One region of the Neobacillus sp. DZ-9 genome, then DNA from elsewhere that is predicted to be linked to it. Evidence: riboswitches for the same ligand, from Rfam matches in the RefSeq annotation. Region 1 holds a riboswitch; each other region holds the start of a gene.

What was found. A riboswitch is a leader RNA that binds a small molecule or an ion and turns the genes downstream of it on or off. The one in region 1 is predicted to bind cobalamin.
Region 2: it holds a riboswitch for cobalamin, as region 1 does, so the genes downstream of both, AC59HZ_RS09950 (ABC transporter substrate-binding protein) here and cobJ (precorrin-3B C(17)-methyltransferase) in region 1, are expected to answer to the same signal.
Region 3: it holds a riboswitch for cobalamin, as region 1 does, so the genes downstream of both, AC59HZ_RS15200 (ribonucleoside-diphosphate reductase subunit alpha) here and cobJ (precorrin-3B C(17)-methyltransferase) in region 1, are expected to answer to the same signal.

What each region holds. Positions count from the first base shown of each region.
Region 1 is NZ_JCAIOL010000003.1:656,658-662,830, reverse strand. Features, by position in the region: gene AC59HZ_RS11570 (YhgE/Pip family protein) at 161-2,497, shown strand; cobalamin riboswitch at 2,686-2,863, shown strand; gene cobJ (precorrin-3B C(17)-methyltransferase) at 3,006-4,628, shown strand; gene cobK (precorrin-6A reductase) at 4,638-5,414, shown strand; gene AC59HZ_RS11555 (precorrin-8X methylmutase) at 5,395-6,069, shown strand; gene AC59HZ_RS11550 (cobalt-precorrin-5B (C(1))-methyltransferase) at 6,044-6,173, shown strand, end outside.
Region 2 is NZ_JCAIOL010000003.1:306,383-312,555, forward strand. Features, by position in the region: gene cbiB (adenosylcobinamide-phosphate synthase CbiB) at 1-327, opposite strand, end outside; gene AC59HZ_RS09940 (adenosylcobinamide amidohydrolase) at 327-1,787, opposite strand; gene AC59HZ_RS09945 (FecCD family ABC transporter permease) at 1,792-2,853, opposite strand; gene AC59HZ_RS09950 (ABC transporter substrate-binding protein) at 2,819-3,784, opposite strand; cobalamin riboswitch at 3,968-4,158, opposite strand; gene ribH (6,7-dimethyl-8-ribityllumazine synthase) at 4,224-4,694, opposite strand; partial or broken gene ribB (3,4-dihydroxy-2-butanone-4-phosphate synthase) at 4,907-5,512, opposite strand; gene ribE (riboflavin synthase) at 5,528-6,173, opposite strand, start outside.
Region 3 is NZ_JCAIOL010000005.1:54,168-60,340, forward strand. Features, by position in the region: gene AC59HZ_RS15185 (HAD family hydrolase) at 3-791, shown strand; gene AC59HZ_RS15190 (AraC family transcriptional regulator) at 814-1,644, shown strand; gene AC59HZ_RS15195 (MDR family MFS transporter) at 1,785-3,005, shown strand; cobalamin riboswitch at 3,097-3,296, shown strand; gene AC59HZ_RS15200 (ribonucleoside-diphosphate reductase subunit alpha) at 3,438-5,708, shown strand; gene AC59HZ_RS15205 (ribonucleotide-diphosphate reductase subunit beta) at 5,723-6,173, shown strand, end outside.

The DNA.
Region 1 (6,173 bases):
GTGTTGAACCCAATCATAAGATGTGATATAGTCATTTTATCAAAAATGACTAAAATACTAAAGTGGTCAACTGGTAGTGAAAATTTTTTTTAGAATCGAATGACCAAATGAGAGTATTAGTCACTTGTGCAAAAAAAGACTTAATTTAGGGGTGAATAACATGAAAGCTTTTGCAAATATGAAAAGCGAATTTCTGAAAATTATTCGTACGCGCAAATTGCTTATCGCCATAATCGGTGTGATGATGATTCCTGTGCTATACAGCGCAACATACCTATGGGCATTTTGGGATCCATATGCCCATTTAGACAGAATGCCTGTGGCGATTGTCAATAATGACAAGGGTGCCAAATACAATGGAGAGCAGTTGACCATTGGCAAGGATTTAGTTGATAACTTGAAAGAGAAGAAAACATTTAATTGGGACTTTGTCAGCGAAAGTAAAGCAAAGCATGGCTTGAAGAATCAAGATTATTATTTGATGATTGAAATTCCTAAAGATTTTTCAAAAAATGCAACGACGTTACAAAGCAACAATCCACAGAAACTAAATCTGGTCTATACCGTAAATGAAGGCAATAACTATCTATCATCGAAAATTGGTGATTCAGCCATTGAAAAAATTAAGGAGGAAGTGGCGGCCTCGGTTACGAAGACATATGCGGAATCCATGTTTGATAGTTTAAAAGATGTAGCTGGTGGGTTGAAAAAAGCAAGTGACGGTGCAGGTGAACTTTCTAACGGAATCGCTGAAACCAAAGATGGTACAGGCAGGCTAGCAGATGGAATTGCTTCTGCAGACAGCGGTGCGGAAAAGTTAGCAAATGGCGCTAAATCAGTTGATTCCGGCGCCAAGGCAATCAAGCAAAATCTTGAAACATTGGCAGCTAAATCGGTTGCTTTTTCAGATGGCGTAGTATCTGCTTCAAACGGTTCAGAGCAGGTTAATAGCGGTTTAAAGCAATTTAATACTGTCCTCACTCAATTTAAAGACAAGAACACCCAGCTGTTAGCAGGTGCAAACCAAGCGGAAGCTGGCCAAAAGCAATTGTATGATGGCTTAGCAGCAGCTGCAGGAAGTCTGCCTGAACTTGAGAAAGGATCAAACCAGATTGCGGAAGGTTCTTCTAAGATGTCTGCTTCCTTACAACAATGGGAGGCAGGAGCAGTTAATGCAAAGTCCGGTGCCGATTCAGTAGGCCTTGGTCTGAAGCAAGTGCTTGACCAAGTAACAGCGATGTCAGATAGTTCGATTGATCCAACCGAGAAAGAAAAACTGATTAATAGCTTGACCCAATTATCGGAAGGAAACCAGCAGGTCGTTTCTGGTGTAGGTGACTTGGCAAAGAGCGCCGGGGAAATAAAGCAAGGCTCTGATTCATTAGCAAACGGTGCTAATCAGTTAAATCAAGGACAGCAGAAATTGGCTAATGGTATCAATCAATTATCTGACGTTGCGGAACAGGTATTGAATGGCCAAAAACAGGTAACTCAAGGTCTTGCCCAGTATGGATCAAAACTGGATGAAGCACAAAAAGGGTTTAGTCAAATTGCAAGTGGCTCAAGCAGCCTTACATCCGGGTTAGGGCAATTGGCATCGAGCTCTGTTCTTTTGCAAGATGGAACGAATAAGCTGGCACAGGGAGCGACACAATTAACCACAGGTACCACTTCCCTTTATACGGGTGAAAAAGACTTAAAGAACGGTATGACCAGCCTTGCAAGTGGTTCGACGGATTTAATGGACGGAATGGCTAAACTTACAGATGGCTCGAAGGAATTGAGCACTCAATTAAGTGACGGGGCAAAAGATGCCAGTGATGTAAAAGCCAACAACAGCGTATATGATATGTTTGCAAAGCCAGTCAATGTTAAAGATTACAAAATGAATCAAGTTCCAAACTACGGAAGCGGATTGGCGCCTTATTTCTTGGCACTAAGTCTATTTGTTGGAGCTTTGATGCTTTCCGTTATTTTTCCAATGTATAAACCAGTCACAGAACCTAAGAGTGGAATTAGCTGGTTTCTCGGAAAAGCCGGAGTGATTTTAGCAGTAGGAATTGCTCAGGCATTAATCGCGGATGCGGTGCTGCTCATGTTACTGGGGCTCGAAGTGAAGAGTGTTCCTTACTTTATTATGTTCAGTATCTTTACTAGCTGGACATTCATGGCCATAATTCATTTCCTTGTTGCGGCTCTTGATAATCCTGGACGCTTTATCGCTGTAATTATCTTGATTTTACAATTAACATCCAGTGCAGGAACGTTCCCGATAGAACTTAGTCCAAAATTCCTGCAAACGATCAATCATTACTTGCCGATGAGCTATTCGGTTTCTGGTTTTAGGGCGATTATTTCAACAGGAGACTTCGGTTTTATGTGGGAGAACATTGCGCATATTGCTATATTCCTTGTTTTATCCCTGGCTGCTACATTAACATTTTTTATTGCGAAATTTAAACGGCAGCAAGGGCAGCTGCATTTACAGGAACAATAACTTTAAATTTTTTGAGGCAGGACCATTGGCGGTCCGCCTCATTTTTATGGGTAAAGTATATGTGTAATTGAAATGACAAACCTTAACAAAATATTAGAAGGTTTGATTTTGATATAAAACTGTTGTAAATTTTCAAAAAAAAATAGTATGTTAACTTTCTAGATTATATGGTATAGTTATAAAAAATTTAATAAATACTTTAAATAAGTGCTCACATTTGTGAGGTAAAAGGGAAACTAGTGAAAATCTAGTACAGCCCCCGCTACTGTAAGAGCTGATGAAATTACAATGCCACTGAGAAATCGGGAAGGTGTAAGAGTAAAAAGAAGCTTAAGTCAGGAAACCTGCTTATTTAAACGACACTTGCTTTTCGGAGGGAGAAGTATAGGCGGGACAATTATTCTTATTGTTTTTGTGTTTCAGTATGCTTAATTTATACTGCTATTTCACATCATGCCTGTATTCCTTTTAAAAGGAGTGCAGGCATTTTTTATTTGGAGGTAAGTCTATGAAAAAGGGAAAAATTTTTGTTGTTGGCTTTGGTCCAGGTGATCGTGAGCACATTACAAAACGAGCTGTAGATGCCTTGCAGCAAAGTGATTGTATTATTGGCTATAAAACATACGTGGAGCTAATTGAACCTTTCATAACAGCAAAATCCATCGTCAGTACGGGGATGACAGAAGAAGTGTCACGTGCACAGGATGCAGTAAAGAAAGCTGAAGCTGGCAATATTGTCTCAGTCATTTCCAGCGGAGATTCAGGCGTTTATGGTATGGCTGGATTAGTTTATGAAGTGCTGATTGAAAAGGGCTGGACTGAAAAAGAAGGAATTGCTGTAGAAATTGTTCCAGGTATTTCAGCCATTAATTCTTGTGCGAGTATATTGGGTGCGCCAGTCATGCATGATTCCTGCACGATCAGCCTAAGTGATCATTTGACGCCTTGGACTGTAATAGAAAAGCGCATTGAAGCAGCTGCAATGGCGGACTTCGTTATAGCTTTATATAATCCAAAAAGCGGTAGACGGACACGCCAAATTGTAGAGGCGCAAAATATTCTATTAAAATATCGTTCACCTGAAACACCAGTGGGACTTGTGAAGAGTGCTTATCGTGAAAATCAAAATGTAGTGCTGACAACACTGTCTGAAATGCTAGAACATGATATCGGAATGCTGACAACGGTTATTATCGGGAATTCTTCTACTTTCTTTTATGATAATAAAATCATTACCCCTCGAGGTTATCAGCGTAAATATACGTTAGGTGAAGAAAAACAAAGCTTAAAACCGCATCAGCGTTTGAAAAAGGAAGCCGAACCATGGGCATTAAATCAAGAAACAGGGGAAGCGCAAGCTGGTTATGAGCAAATTGAACGAAAAAAACAAGAAGTTAGCTCATTAGATTTGGCTTTAAAGGCTTTATCTATGGTGACTAAAACTGAAATAGTAAATCCATTGATAGTACAACAAGCAGTCGAAGATATATTTGAATTTGCTGTTTCACCTGGTGTTGCCAATAAATTTATTAAGCCAGACCAAATGCGCGTATTGGCAGAAACTATTGGCGAGACAGGCACCATGGAATATACACCGGATCATCGGTTTTTATTAAAGATTCCAACAGATCAGCCTGAATCGATTATTAAAAAACTTAAACAAAATGATTTAATTGTCATGCCAGTGGGCGATGTTTTAAATGTAAAAGCTTGTGATTTTTGCAACGGTGAAAAAGCAGAATCGATCCCATATGCAGAAGAAATAGCAGCAAAATTGGGGGGCTTAAAGCTTCCAAAAGAATTACATATTGGTTTCAACGGCTGCGGTATGGCTTGTTATCGGGCAGTATTCGATGATATCGGGATCGTTTACCGCAAGAAAAGATTTGATTTATTTATTGGCGCAAAGCCGGTTGGCCGTACAGCTCATGCTGCTCAGCCAGTAGCAGAAGGGATTGAACCAGATGATCTGCTGCCGTTATTAACAAAAATTATAGAAGAGTACAAACAAAATGGCCATCCAAATGAACGCCTTTTTAAATATTTTAAAAGAGTGAAAAAAATACAGTATTTTAACTATCAGGATATGAGCTCCAAAATTGAAGTCGAACCGGCACCATGTGGAGATTAGGAGGAACACATGATTTTATTTTTAGCAGGCACAAGTGATGCGAGAGCATTAGCCATTCAATTGCAAAATCAAGGCTATCCTTTATTAGCAACAGTTGTCACAGAATCTGCAGCCGAAAGCTTAAATGCCCACCATATTCCTTATCAAGTAGGGCGGTTATCAGTTGATGACATGCTGGCGCTTATTCAGAAGCAAAAGATGACCTGTGTCATCGATGCGAGCCATCCATATGCGGAAGAAGCGTCGAAAACCGCAATGGCAGCAGCACAAGCATTTAATATTCCCTATATTCGTTATGAAAGGCCAGAAGAACAGTTTATTTCTCCACTAATTACAGAAGTTGAAAGTTATGAAGAAGCAGCTAAATTAGCTCAATCTCATAAAGGAACGATTATGCTGACAACAGGCAGCAAAACGTTGGAAATATTTACGAAATATTTAATGCGTGATGAAATTCGGCTTATTTGTAGAATGCTTCCAAATATAGGGAACATGGAAAAGTGCCATAGGTTAGGCATTAAACAAAAGGACATAATTGCGATGCAGGGTCCATTTTCGGAATCAGTAAATAAAGCACTATGTGAGCAATATAATGTGACTCTAATGATTACAAAAGAAAGCGGCAAAGTGGGATCTGTAGATGAAAAAATGACAGCTGCTCTGCAATTAGGGATTCCTGTCATTTTAATAAAGCGGCCAGCGATTGAATATGAAAATTTTTGTACTTCTTTCGAAGAAGTAACTCAACTATTGGGAGGTTTTATTCATGGCAAACATGAACTTTAATACAAAATTTATTCCTGTAACGGTCGATCCAGACAAGATTTATGATCATAGTTTCGCCATTATCAAGCAAGAGATGGGCGAACATTCATTTACAGATGAGCAATGGTTAGTTGTTCGGCGGGTGATTCACGCTTCAGCAGATTTTGAGTTAGGCCGCAGCATGATTTTTACGCCTGATGCCATTGAGGCAGGGATTCAATCCATTTTAGCGGGCCGTCATGTAGTGGCGGATGTACAAATGATTGAAAGTGGTTCTGGCCGCAAGCGATTCCAAAAGCATGGCGGTGACTTGCATTGTTATATTGCAGATGAAGATGTCTCAAAGGAAGCAAAGGCTCAAGGAACAACACGGGCTATTATTTCCATGCAAAAAGCAACGCGTTTACAAGAAGGAGGAATTTATGCCATTGGCAATGCGCCAACCGCGTTGCTAGAGTTAATTCGTTTAATTAAAGAAGGTGAGGCAAAACCGGATTTAATTATTGGAATGCCAGTTGGCTTCGTATCAGCAGCAGAGTCAAAAGAGGAGTTAGCATTGCTGGAAGGAATTCCATTTATTACGAACGCAGGGAGAAAGGGTGGCAGTACAGTGACAGTCGCTGCACTTAATGCCATTTCGATTATGGCGGATGAACGAGCAAAAGAAACGAAATAAAAAAGACCCTTCACAAATGCGCCACGGCTATACGACAGGAGCTTGTGCAACAGCGATGACAAAGGCAGCATTGCAAGCTCTTGTCGTAGGAAAGGTACCAGATG
Region 2 (6,173 bases), 350 kb from region 1:
GAGATAAACATCCAACGAGGCCTTCTTCAAGCTTTTTTGGGCAATCGTTGTTGCGATAATGATACTTTCTATACAAATCCCGGCAATGGGGTGAATCTTGTAACCTATTAACACTATTAACAAACAAACAATAAAGGATATGAATAACACAAAAAGGAGCATGATAACCCCTTTTAATTTTTTGGATCCTCCATTATTCAATCTCCCTTCAATAAACGAAATCATCGAACCAATCCATCGAACGGGGTGTGGCCAACGTGGAGGATCACCTATCAGTAAGTCAATGATATAAGCAATGGTTATCGATATTAAATGATATACAATCATCATGGTTTCCTCTTACAGGACTTTTGAATCGCTTCTACGGTGCACTGATATACCGCTTTACTAATAAGTTTCCCTAGGGGAGTGATGGTTCCAGCAAACTCCAATAACTTTCCATTTTGAGTAGCGGCAATTAGAATACTATCGGTCGATGTCCCTGTAGCAATCGTGCCAGTAACTTGATCGATAACCTCTAAATCATGCAAGGCCTTTGCTTTTGCTTCGGTAGCGGTCATTATTCCTTGAATATAAGCTTCCTCGGTCAGCTCTCCATTTACAAAAATCCATGTATTGATGGTGCCAGGCACCAATTCAACCGTATGCCTATCACTTCTAGATGCATCAACCGCATTGCCAACTCCTGCTGTAACAAGTACAAATATGGAGAATTCATCCAGTTTTAATTGTTGGTATACGGCATCTTCCAATATTACAGCCGTCATCATTCCTACGGTTTCGGATGGCTCAAATCCTTTTGATCGTAAGAAAGCCGCCATTTCCAATCGATGATCATTACAGTTGTAGTTTTTGTCCACATGACGGTTCACAAAAGTCTGGTGCCACCCAGTTCCAGATCCTATAACGCCCGAGGACATTGTTCTTAATGGAATGGGGGATTTAAGCTCGATATAATCATATGTAACATGTACCAAATCTTCATTTATTTCAATGATTTCCTGTTTAGTAACTTCAGGTAATAAAACCATTTGCGGAGCTGCCACTTTTGGATGCGGGTGTTTTTGGATATTTGTATGATATACATCCATAATTCGTTCTTCCCTAAGTACTTCATTTGGAATATGGTCGATATTAATGGTGCCTTTTTCAAGCAACAGTAAGCGATCACAATATAGTCCCGCAAGATTTAAATCATGAAAAATAGAAATGACGGTCAATCTGTTTTGTGCCGTCCATTGTTTTAAATGGTCAAGTAATTCCTTTTGATAAGATAAATCCAGGTGGTTCGTCGGTTCATCTAAAAGAAGGATTTCCGGCTCCTGAGCCAGCGCTTGTGCAAGAAAAACCCTTTGCTTCTCACCGCCCGATAATTCCTGAATATTTTTATGTTGAAACGAGGAGATACCAACCTGCCTCATTACTTTTTGGACTATTTCTTCATCCCGCGTACTCCATGTTTGAAACAATCCCTTTTGATGAGCATATCGGCCAAGAGAAACTGTTTCTTTTACCGAATACGCAAACGATTGCGAGGAGTGCTGTGAAAGGACCGCGATAATTTGGGCCAGCTGCTTTGGCTTGTAATCCTGCAGCAATTTTTCATTTATCAGAATCCGGCCGTTCTGTATCGGTAAAATACCACTTAGCATTTTCAAAAGTGTCGTTTTTCCGCTCCCATTTGGGCCTAGTATCCCAAACAATTCCCCTTGTTTGACTTCAAAAGAAATATCTTTTAAAACGGCTTCGCTAGAGTAACCACCTGTAACCTGTTGAACGCTGAGCATTCTTTTAACCACTTCTTTCCATCCTTTTTCGTTGTAATAGGATTATTGCGAATACGGGTGCACCGATTAAGGCTGTAATGACTCCAATCGGGAGTTCAGTCGGAGAAATAACGATTCTTGAAACAAGGTCAGCTAAAATTAAAAATCCGCTTCCGGTAATAATGGATAAAGGAAGGAGATGTTTATGATCCGGCCCCCATAGCAGCCTCGAAAGATGTGGGATAACTAGCCCAACAAAGCCTATTGTTCCCGATACAGCCACCGCCGCTCCTGTTAAAATAGAACCAGCCGACAAGATAATCAGCTTTCTCTTATACACATTGACACCTAAATGGCGGGCTCTCTCTTCCCCAAAGGACATGGAATTTAACTCTCTTCCATTTAAGATAAGGATTACTGAACCGAGAATGAAAAATGGCAAAATGATTTTTATGTATTCCCAGCCTCTCATCGATACACTTCCAAGAAGCCAGCCTATAATCTGTCTTAGCTCATCTCCGGTAAGCGCAATCATTAGAGAAATTATAGCTCCCAGAAATGAACTGAAAATAATACCTGTTAGAATGATCGTTTCCACTCTCATTGAGCGCTCAATTTTACGAGCAAATGTTATCACCAAGAAAATGGTAATAAAGGAAAAAACGATACTAAGCAATGGGAGTGTGAATGGGCCGATAAATGGAAGTGAAATTTGAAAAAAAAGGGTAAGGACCGCACCCACAGAGGCTCCAGATGATACACCCAATGTATAAGGATCTGCCAGCGGGTTTCTTAACAGACCTTGAAAAGCCGCCCCTGCTATCGCAAGAGCAGCCCCTACAAGACCGGATAATAACACTCGAGGCAGGCGAATGTTGATAACAATGCTTGTATACATTGGATCGATTGCATCAAGTGAAATAAATCCCAAGAATTTCGCGCTGATAATTTTAATAATGGCAGGCACCGGTACAGAAACGGTGCCAATTGATATTCCTAATAACATGGAAAAAATAAGGAAAATGCCAGCTGCCACATAGGCGAATACCTTATTATTTAAAAACTTCTGGATAGATAGCCTTTGCAAGGTCCTCTACTCCTTCAACAATCCTTGGTCCTGGACGTGTAACGCGATCAGAATCAACATCGATTACTTGTTTATTTTTAACTGCATTGACATTTTCCCAGCCTTTTCTGGTTAACACTTGTTCAGCTGGATTTTTCACATAATATCCATATGTAGTTATAATGACATCAGGATTTCGCTTAATCATAGCTTCCTGATCAATTTTAATCCAGCCCTCTTGATCATTAGCGAGATTTTCTGCATTAATAATCGTTAGCATTTCATTCATAAAAGTATTTTTACCAGGTGTATAAATTTCTGGAGCAGGTGATACCTCAACCAATACCTTTTTCTTTTCTTTAATTTCTTTAGCCTTTGCCTTAATTTCTGCTAATTTATCTTTCATTCCTTGAATCATATCATCAGCTTTCTTTTTTTCCCCAGTTGCCTTTCCTATCATGTCAATAGAATCATAAACTTGGTCAAAATTTTGTGCATCGTTCACAACGATTACCGGAATCCCCGCATCCGTTAACTGCTTTAACCCATCAGTTGAATTCTGAGCATTGGATGCATGGGCAAATACTACATCTGGCTTTAAGGAGATGATTTTTTCTAGATTAATCTCTTGTCCGCCAATTTTCTCTTTTTTAGCCGTTTCCTCTGGATAGTTATCAAAATCAGATACACCCACTACGTTCTTCCCAAGGCCTAATGCAAAAACAATCTCGGTATTACTAGGAATTAGAGAAACAATTTTTTCAGGCTTCTTATTGAGGACAACATTATTATTTAATGCATCCTTTATTGTGACGGGAAAAGTAATGTTCTCAGATTTTTTTTCAACATTTGTGTTGCTTCCATCTTTAACCTGTTCTTTCTTTTCCGCACAGCCTGATAAAGCACCTAAAATCAATAACATTACGATTAATAGCGAATATAATTTCTTCATTTTTATTCCCCTTTATACTAATTAAATAGCTTAATTTACAAAAAATAAAGTTTTCTCCGCCAAGCTAAAGTTCTTCCGATACAAAAAAAACATCCCCATGAACGGAAGATGTTGGTTTGAAAAACAGAATAACTGTCATAAGTAGCAGAGACTAGTCGTTCACCCCCTATCCTCGTAGGTATTTCGGCGATTAAAAGATAGGCAGGTTTCCTGGCTCATGATCATTGCTTCCTATGTCTTCCCATCAATTCGACAGTGACTTTAATATAGGTAAACTCCCATTTACAGTGGCGGGACCGCGTTGGCTTTGCACCAACTTCCCTTTTAAGTTATCCTCTTAAAAAGATTTTAACACCTAAATTTCAATATATATTTTTTGTTAATTGAAATTATAAATAAAGTTTTATAAATTGTATATGTTTTTTTGCAATAATATCAATTATTTATCGAGATTTCTGCACAAGTTTGCCATTTCAATTGCACCTGCAGCTGCTTCCCAGCCTTTATTTCCAGCTTTCGTACCGGCACGCTCAATGGCTTGCTCAATCGAATCTGTTGTCAAAACACCAAAAATAACTGGAATCCCGCTGTCTAAGTTTATACGTGATACTCCCTTTGCTGTCTCATTACAAACATAATCAAAATGTGGAGTAGAACCGCGAATAACGGTACCAAGTGTGATGACAGCATCATACTTTTTGCTGTTTGCCATTTTTTGAGCAATTAACGGCAGTTCAAATGCGCCCGGAACCCATGCAACGTCAACATCAGTCTCACTTACTCCATGCCGTTTTAGTGCATCCTGCGCTCCGCTTAATAATTTACTTGTGATAAATTCATTGAAACGTCCTACGACGATTCCAACCTTTAATCCTGAGCCTACTAAATTTCCTTCAAAAATATGTCCCATCTTAATTCCTCCATTTTTTTATTTGGCGATAAACTTAGTTGATGATTTTCGCTACAGGCGCTCGCTTTCCGAGGGCGTGCCGGGGAGCCTCCTCGGCAATTTGCGCGCCTGCGGGGTCTCCCCTGCTCCGTACTCCCGCTGGAGTCGAGCACCTTCCGCTCCAATCATCAATTTCTAAAAAATTTATTTCTTTAGAATTTGTTTGCAGTATCTTTTTCTTTATTCTTTCGGTAATTAATTAAATCTTCAATGGTAATCATTTTTACTTCTAGATTATCAGCAATTTTTCGAAGTTCTGGGACACGGGCCATTGTTCCGTCTTCATTCATAATTTCGCAAATGACTCCCGCTGGCGCTGAGCCGCAGAGTTTAGCTAGGTCTATGGCCGCTTCGGTATGTCCTGTTCGCTTAAGAACCCCCCCGCTTCTTGCGACAAGTGGAAAAATGTGCCCCGGTCTTTTAAAATCTTCTGGCTTTGATTCCGGATCAATCATGCTTAGGACCGTTGCTGAGCGTTCAAATGCTGAAATTCCTGTAGTTGAAAATTTATGGTCAATGCTTACGGTAAAGGCGGTTCCATGCGGGTCAGTGTTTTTTGAAACCATCGGATCAAGTTCCAGCTTTTGTGCCAGTTCTTCATCAATTGGAACACATATTAGGCCTTTTCCATGGGTAGCCATAAGATTGATAACATCTGGTGTCGCTTTTTCAGCGAGCGACAAAAAATCACCTTCATTCTCCCGACCCTCGTCATCACAAACAATGATCACTTTTCCCTCTTTTAAATCAGAAATTGCTGCTTCAATGGTATCAAACACGGATAATCACTCCTTTTAATAAAAGCCGTTTTCTTCTAAAAATTTAGCGGAAATTCCTCCACTACTTTTGTGCTGATTATTTTTTCCAGGATTATTCATAAAATGTCCCACGTATTTGCCAATCATATCGCATTCCAAATTAACGATATCACCAGAGTCTTTTTGCCCTAATATACTTTCACCAAGGGTATGCGGGATTAAAGATAAGGTAAAGCTATTTTCGGAAACTGCAAAAACGGTAAGGCTAGTCCCATCAACTGCTATAGATCCTCTTACAATGATATATCTTAATAATTCGGGGTCTGCCTCAATTTCATAATATACGGCATTTTCTAATGCTTTTTTGCTTTTAATGATTCCTGTACCATCAATATGCCCTGAAACGAAGTGACCACCAAACCTTCCTCCAGCAGCCATTGCTCTTTCAAGGTTGACCTTAGAACCACGTTTAACCATATTTAAACTCGAAGCCCTAACGGTTTCCGGCATTACATCAACGGTAAAGCGATTTCTCGTGTAGGAGGTCACAGTCAGGCATACACCATTAACAGCAATACTATCACCAAGATGGACGTCTTCAAGAATTCTTTTCGCGTCAATGGTTAGTACAAACGATTCTCCTGTCCTCTGAATATTTATGATTGACCCAATTTCTTCAATA
Region 3 (6,173 bases), on a different contig from region 1:
ATATGATTAAAGCCATTTTTTTTGATTTAGATGATACCCTTTTATGGGATCAAAAAAGCATAAAGGAAGCTTTTACTGCCACCTGTAAGGTAGCTCAGGAAAAGCACGGCCTTGACCCGATTCAATTTGAAGAAGCCGTACGAGAGACTGCTAGAAGTCTTTACTCGTCCTATGAATTCTATCCTTTTACCCAAATGATTGGAATCAATCCCTTTGAAGGATTATGGGGCAATTTTTTAGATGAACAGGATGAGTTTAAAAAAATGAAAGAAACGGTTCCGGCTTATCGCAAGGATGCCTGGACATTGGGATTAAAAGCAATGGGGATAGAGGACCCTGATTTTGGCCATGAGTTAGCAGAGCGATTCCCTCAAGAGCGTCGTAACCTGCCATTTGTGTATGAAGAAACCTTTAAAATATTGGATGATTTAAAACATAATTACCAGCTTCTTCTGTTAACCAATGGATCACCGGATTTGCAAAATACTAAACTTGCGATTACGCCAGAGCTTGTCCCTTATTTTGACCATATTGTCATTTCTGGAGATTTTGGCAGAGGCAAGCCGGATCCAGCTATTTTTGAACATGCATTGGAACGGATGTCCTTACATAAGGAGGAAGCTATCATGGTTGGCGATAACCTGATGACAGACATTCTCGGTGCCAATCGAGCCGGAATTAAATCCGTGTGGATTAACCGCCACAAAAAGGAGCGAAATGAAGTGGTTCCTTCTTATGAAATAAAGCACCTTGAAGAGCTTTATTCAATTTTGCAAGAGTTAAAAAAATAAATGCTGAAATGGCGGAAGGCAAATGAGGTATTTAAGACTGAAACTGAATAATACGAAGTTTATGATGACTCATTTATCGCCTCATGAATCTGATCCCTTGGCACATGACCATGGGGATGATTATCAAATTACCATTCCCATTTTAGGGACACCTTTTTTAGAACTTGAGCAAAAATTGAATTCTTTGAATAAAAGCAATCGGATTATTACCATGCCTGGTGAAAAGCATTTCCACTTCACTGGTGAAGAGGAGAGCCGAATTTTATTAATTAATATTAATAGGCACTTTCTTGAACAGGTGGTGTCCTCCCGTTTAAACAAAGAGTTTGGCGAAATGGGCTTCAAACATTTTGGTGATGGCTCTTCTGAAAAATTAATTAAAATTGCGAATGACCTTATCAGATTGAATCTCTTAGGGAATTCAGATCCTGTCAGGACAGAGGAGCTGGAATGGGAATTAGCGGAGACTTTTTTAGGTATCCAAAAAGGCCCCCATAGCGAACAATGGAAAAGGGAAGTGACCCTTGGGTTCCATCCGTTAATTAAGAGAGCTGTTGATTATATTGAGGAAAATTATCATTCTGAAATCTCACTGGAGGTTTTAGCAGCCGAATCAAGTCTCAGTAAGTATTATTTGATTCGTTCTTTTAAAGAGGTGATGGACTGTACGCCGGCTCAATATGTGACGGATACTAGGCTGAAGCGGGCAGTTGAATTATTGCTGGCCACGAGCCTTGATATTACCACGATTGGTTTTGAAGTAGGATTTGGCAGCCTTCATACCTTTGAAAGGATATTCAAGAAAAAATATGGCGTGACGATTTCTGATTTTCGTAAGAAAAATAAAACATAAACGGAAACCATTGCAAAATACGCAATGGTTTTTTTTATGTTCAAAAGTTGCTGTAAGAATTAAAGCAATTTTGACAGAGAAGCTTCTTAAATCCTTTGATAAATTTAAGCTATCAACTAATTAGGAAGTGTGAACGACATATGAAATCATTGATAATAACTAAATTTCACCCGGTAGCTTTGGGAATCATTTATGGGACCTTTTTAGCAAGAACAGGCTTTTTTATGAGTCTTCCGTTTTTAGGGATTTATTTACATGAAGTAAAAGGCTTTAACTCTGCTGTGACTGGCGCCATTTTGGCAGTAAGTTTTTTTGTTAGTCCCTTTGCGAGTTTCATTGGAGGAGCAATGTCGGACCGAATTGGAAGATATCCGATTATGATTTTCTCCATTTTTACATGGGGAGGTGTATTTTTAGGGTTCGCTGCAGCAGAAGAGGTGTGGCATTTCCTTATTCTAAATGCCTTAAACGGTTTGTGCCGAAGTATTTTTGAACCGACTGCACGAGCCATACTTGTAGATGTTACGCCACAGGAAGCAAGGGTAGAAGTTTTCAACATCCGGTATTTTGCCATCAATCTAGGCGGAGCCATTGGACCGATTATAGGCTTGTTCATTTGCGGAGCACAAACCATGATTCCCTTTATGATAAGTGCATCTATATATCTGTTATACGGGTTCCTAATTTTCATTTGGAGCCGCAAATATCCGATTAAGTTAACGAGAGAAAAGGAAGAAAAAAATACCTTTGGTGAGAGTTTGAAGATTATTAGCAAGGATCGTGTTTTTCGTTTTTTCCTGATAGGGAATATATTTGTAACTGGTGGCTATTCCCATCTTGATACGACTCTTTCTCAATATTTAGGCAGTGACAAAGCAGGTGTTTATACGATTTTGTTTACCACCAATGCATTGACCATTCTTCTCCTACAGTTTCCTATTATAAATATGATGAAGAGGTACTCTTCCTTAACCGCGTTAAAAGCAGGGTGTCTATTGTTTTCAATAGGGATATTGGGTTTTGGAGTATCTGATTCACTAATTTTGTTCATCGTTTCCATGATCCTTTTTTCTGTAGGGGAAATTCTTTGTTTTATTATTGGGGATGTGCTGATTAGTGATATTGCGCCATCCAATTTAAGGGGAGCTTATTTCGGGGCTGTCGGTCTGCAATTTATCGGTCAAGGCGCTGCGGCATGGTTTGGCGGCTGGCTCCTCAATTATTTTGGGGTTGGAAGTGGTGCAATTGTGTTTGGTATATTAGCTTTATTCACTTTCATAGCCTATCCATTTTTTCAATATGGGCAATATCTTTTAGGGAATAAACCATCCTACTTCAAAACTCAGCAAAAAACTAATTAAAATACTTGATAAATTACTAAGTTTATACTATGATAGATTTTAGTTTAAAATCAACATATTGTTTTAGTTCTTAAAAATAAAACTATATATTGTGTTTGCCTTAAGTTGAGATGCCGGAAACGGCTTAATTGGGAATCTGGTGAAAATCCAGAACTGCCCCCGCAACTGTAAATGCTGACGAAATGAACAAACCACTGTATAAAAAAGCTTATTAAATTAGGCGGTTATATGGGAAGGGTTCAGAGTAGGGAGATGCATAAGTCAGGAGACCTGTCTTTCTTAAGATGTTTCAGCTTCTTCGGGGATTGAGAAGATGGAACGGTGGCAGCAGAGGGTCCTAATTTCTTTCCATTTTGCCCTTTTGTATTTGTTATCGTTTCATCCGCTCGAATTCTCCCCGAGCGGATTTTTTATTTTTAGGGGGAAGAGGACATGACTGTCAAAGTGAATAATGTATTAGAAACGATCCAACAAGCTTCCAAAAAATATCAACTGGATTTTACGGTGCTTAAAAATCAAATTAAGGAACTAGAGGAAAAAGAAGCAAACAAGCAGGCACTCAGCTATGCTGTTAATCAAATAGCCATGGACCAGCCGGATTGGAGCTTTGTAGCTGCCAGCTTGTACCTAAATGAATTATATGAAAAAGCAGCTATGAACCGGGGATATGACCGTTCGTTAAAGTATGGCGATTTTTACAGCCTAATTCAACAATTAACCGATATCGGGATTTATTCTAGTGACTTACTAAACTTTTATAACAAAGTGGAAATTGCTGAATTAGCGAAAGAGATTAATCCGGACAAAGATTATTTATTTAATTACATAGGATTATTTTTACTAGCTGATCGTTATCTTGCGAAAGATCATCAGCAAAATGTATTTGAACTGCCGCAGGAGAGGTTCATGATTATTGCTATGACTATTATGAAGAATGAAAATGCGTCTAAGCGGTTAGATTTTGTAAAGGAAGCATACTGGGCCTTAAGCAATTTATATATGACTGTAGCAACACCAACCTTAGCAAATGCCGGAAAAAGTTTCGGACAGCTTTCCTCTTGTTTTATCGATACAATCGACGATTCTTTAGATAGCATTTATTTAAATAATTGGGATACTGCCCGTTTAAGTAAAGATGGCGGAGGAATTGGTATCTACTACGGAAAGGTCCGTGCGCTAGGTTCTGATATCAAGAAATTTAAAGGAAACTCTTCAGGAGTTGTGCCGTGGATTAAGTTAGTGAATAATACGGCAGTCAGTGTGGATCAATTAGGTCAGCGCCAAGGTGCCATTGCAGTTTACTTAGATGTATTTCATAAAGATATCATGAATGGCTTTCTTGACTTGAAAACAAATAACGGAGATGAACGCCGTAAAGCGCATGATATTTTCACTGGCGTAACCGTACCAGATCTTTTTATGAAAAAGTTACAGGAGATAGACGAGAATGGGAGAAGCATTGGGGAATGGCATACCTTTTGCCCGCATCAAGTAAAGCAAATCATGGGATGGAAAGATGAGTCTGGGAATCCGCTGGGACTAGAAGATTTTTATGATGAATCAGACAGTAAATATTTTACTGAAAAATATAACGAGGCCGTAAGGAACCCGTTTCTTCCGAGAAAAACGTACAGGGCAATGGATATAATGGCACGAATCATGGTTGCTCAATTAGAAACGGGCACCCCATATATGTTTTATCGTGACGAGGTAAACAGGCAAAATCCCAATAAGCATTTGACTGGTAAGGGACGTACCACTGTCTATTGCAGCAATCTTTGTACAGAAATCACGCAAAATATGTCCGCCACGGCCGTTATCAAAGAATACCAGGATGAAGAAGGAAACATCGTCATTGTGCGTAAGCCCGGCGATTTCGTTGTCTGCAATTTATCCTCTATAAATCTTGCAAAGGTTTTTCCGAAGAATGGTTTGGAGCGATTAATTAGAATTCAAGTCAGAATGTTAGATAACGTCATTGATTTAAATACCATATCTGTCGGACAGGCTCAGATAACGAATAAAAAATTCAGAGCAATAGGACTGGGTACGTTCGGATGGCACCATTTGCTTGCGTTAAAAGGGATTCATTGGGAGTCGGAGGAAGCAGTAGAATTTGCGGATGAATTATACGAGAATATTGCTTACCTGACGATCCGTGCTTCGATGGAATTAGCAAAAGAGAAGGGGAGGTACTCTCAATTCAGTGGATCTGAGTGGCAGACAGGCAAGTATTTTGAACGGAAAAAGTATCAATCTGATAAATGGCAGGAATTAAAAAAAGCTGTTGCCAGACACGGAATACGAAATGGCTGGTTAATGGCCGTTGCCCCCAACTCCTCAACGGCAAAAATAGGAGGCTCTACGGATGGGATTGATCCGATTTATTCGGCTGAATATGCAGAGGAAAAGAAGAACTTTAAATTTAAGGTAACGGCACCTGACTTAAATCATCGGACTTATAACTATTATCGGCGGGCAAGACATGAATTGGACCAAGTTTGGAGTATTAAACAAAATGCTGCCCGGCAGCGCCACATTGACCAAGCGATTAGCTTTAATCTTTATGTGCGTCATGATATTAAAGCAAAGGATTTGCTGCATCTCCACATGGAAGCTTGGAAGCAGGGGCTAAAGACAACGTATTACGTAAGGAGCACCTCACAAACAGAAATTGAGGAATGTGAAGCTTGTCATAGCTGATTGGAGGATAAAAAATGAATATGAATTCATCATTAAAAAAAATAAAACTACTAAATCCAGAGTTTCCAAATAAATCAACGGGCATCGTAAACGGGAAATCATCTGGTCTGCTTAATTGGAATGATATTGCCTACCCACAAATGTACGACTTGTATCAGACCCTATTATCAAATTTTTGGAAGGCACAGGAGATTAATATGCAGGATGATATTAAACAATGGGACCAGCTGAGTTCAACAGAACAAGATGTATTCCTGCGTATTAATACCCAGCTTGCCTCATTAGACAGCTTGCAAACACCCACTATGACTCAAGTGATGGATTATGTGACAGATTCGAGCTTTAAGGCGATATTTGCCGTCATTGCTCAGCAGGAAGCTGTTCATAATGAATCTTATTCATATATTTTAAGTTCTTTGGTGCCTGTATCCGAACAAAAGGCGCGGTTTAATCAGGCAAAAAAGG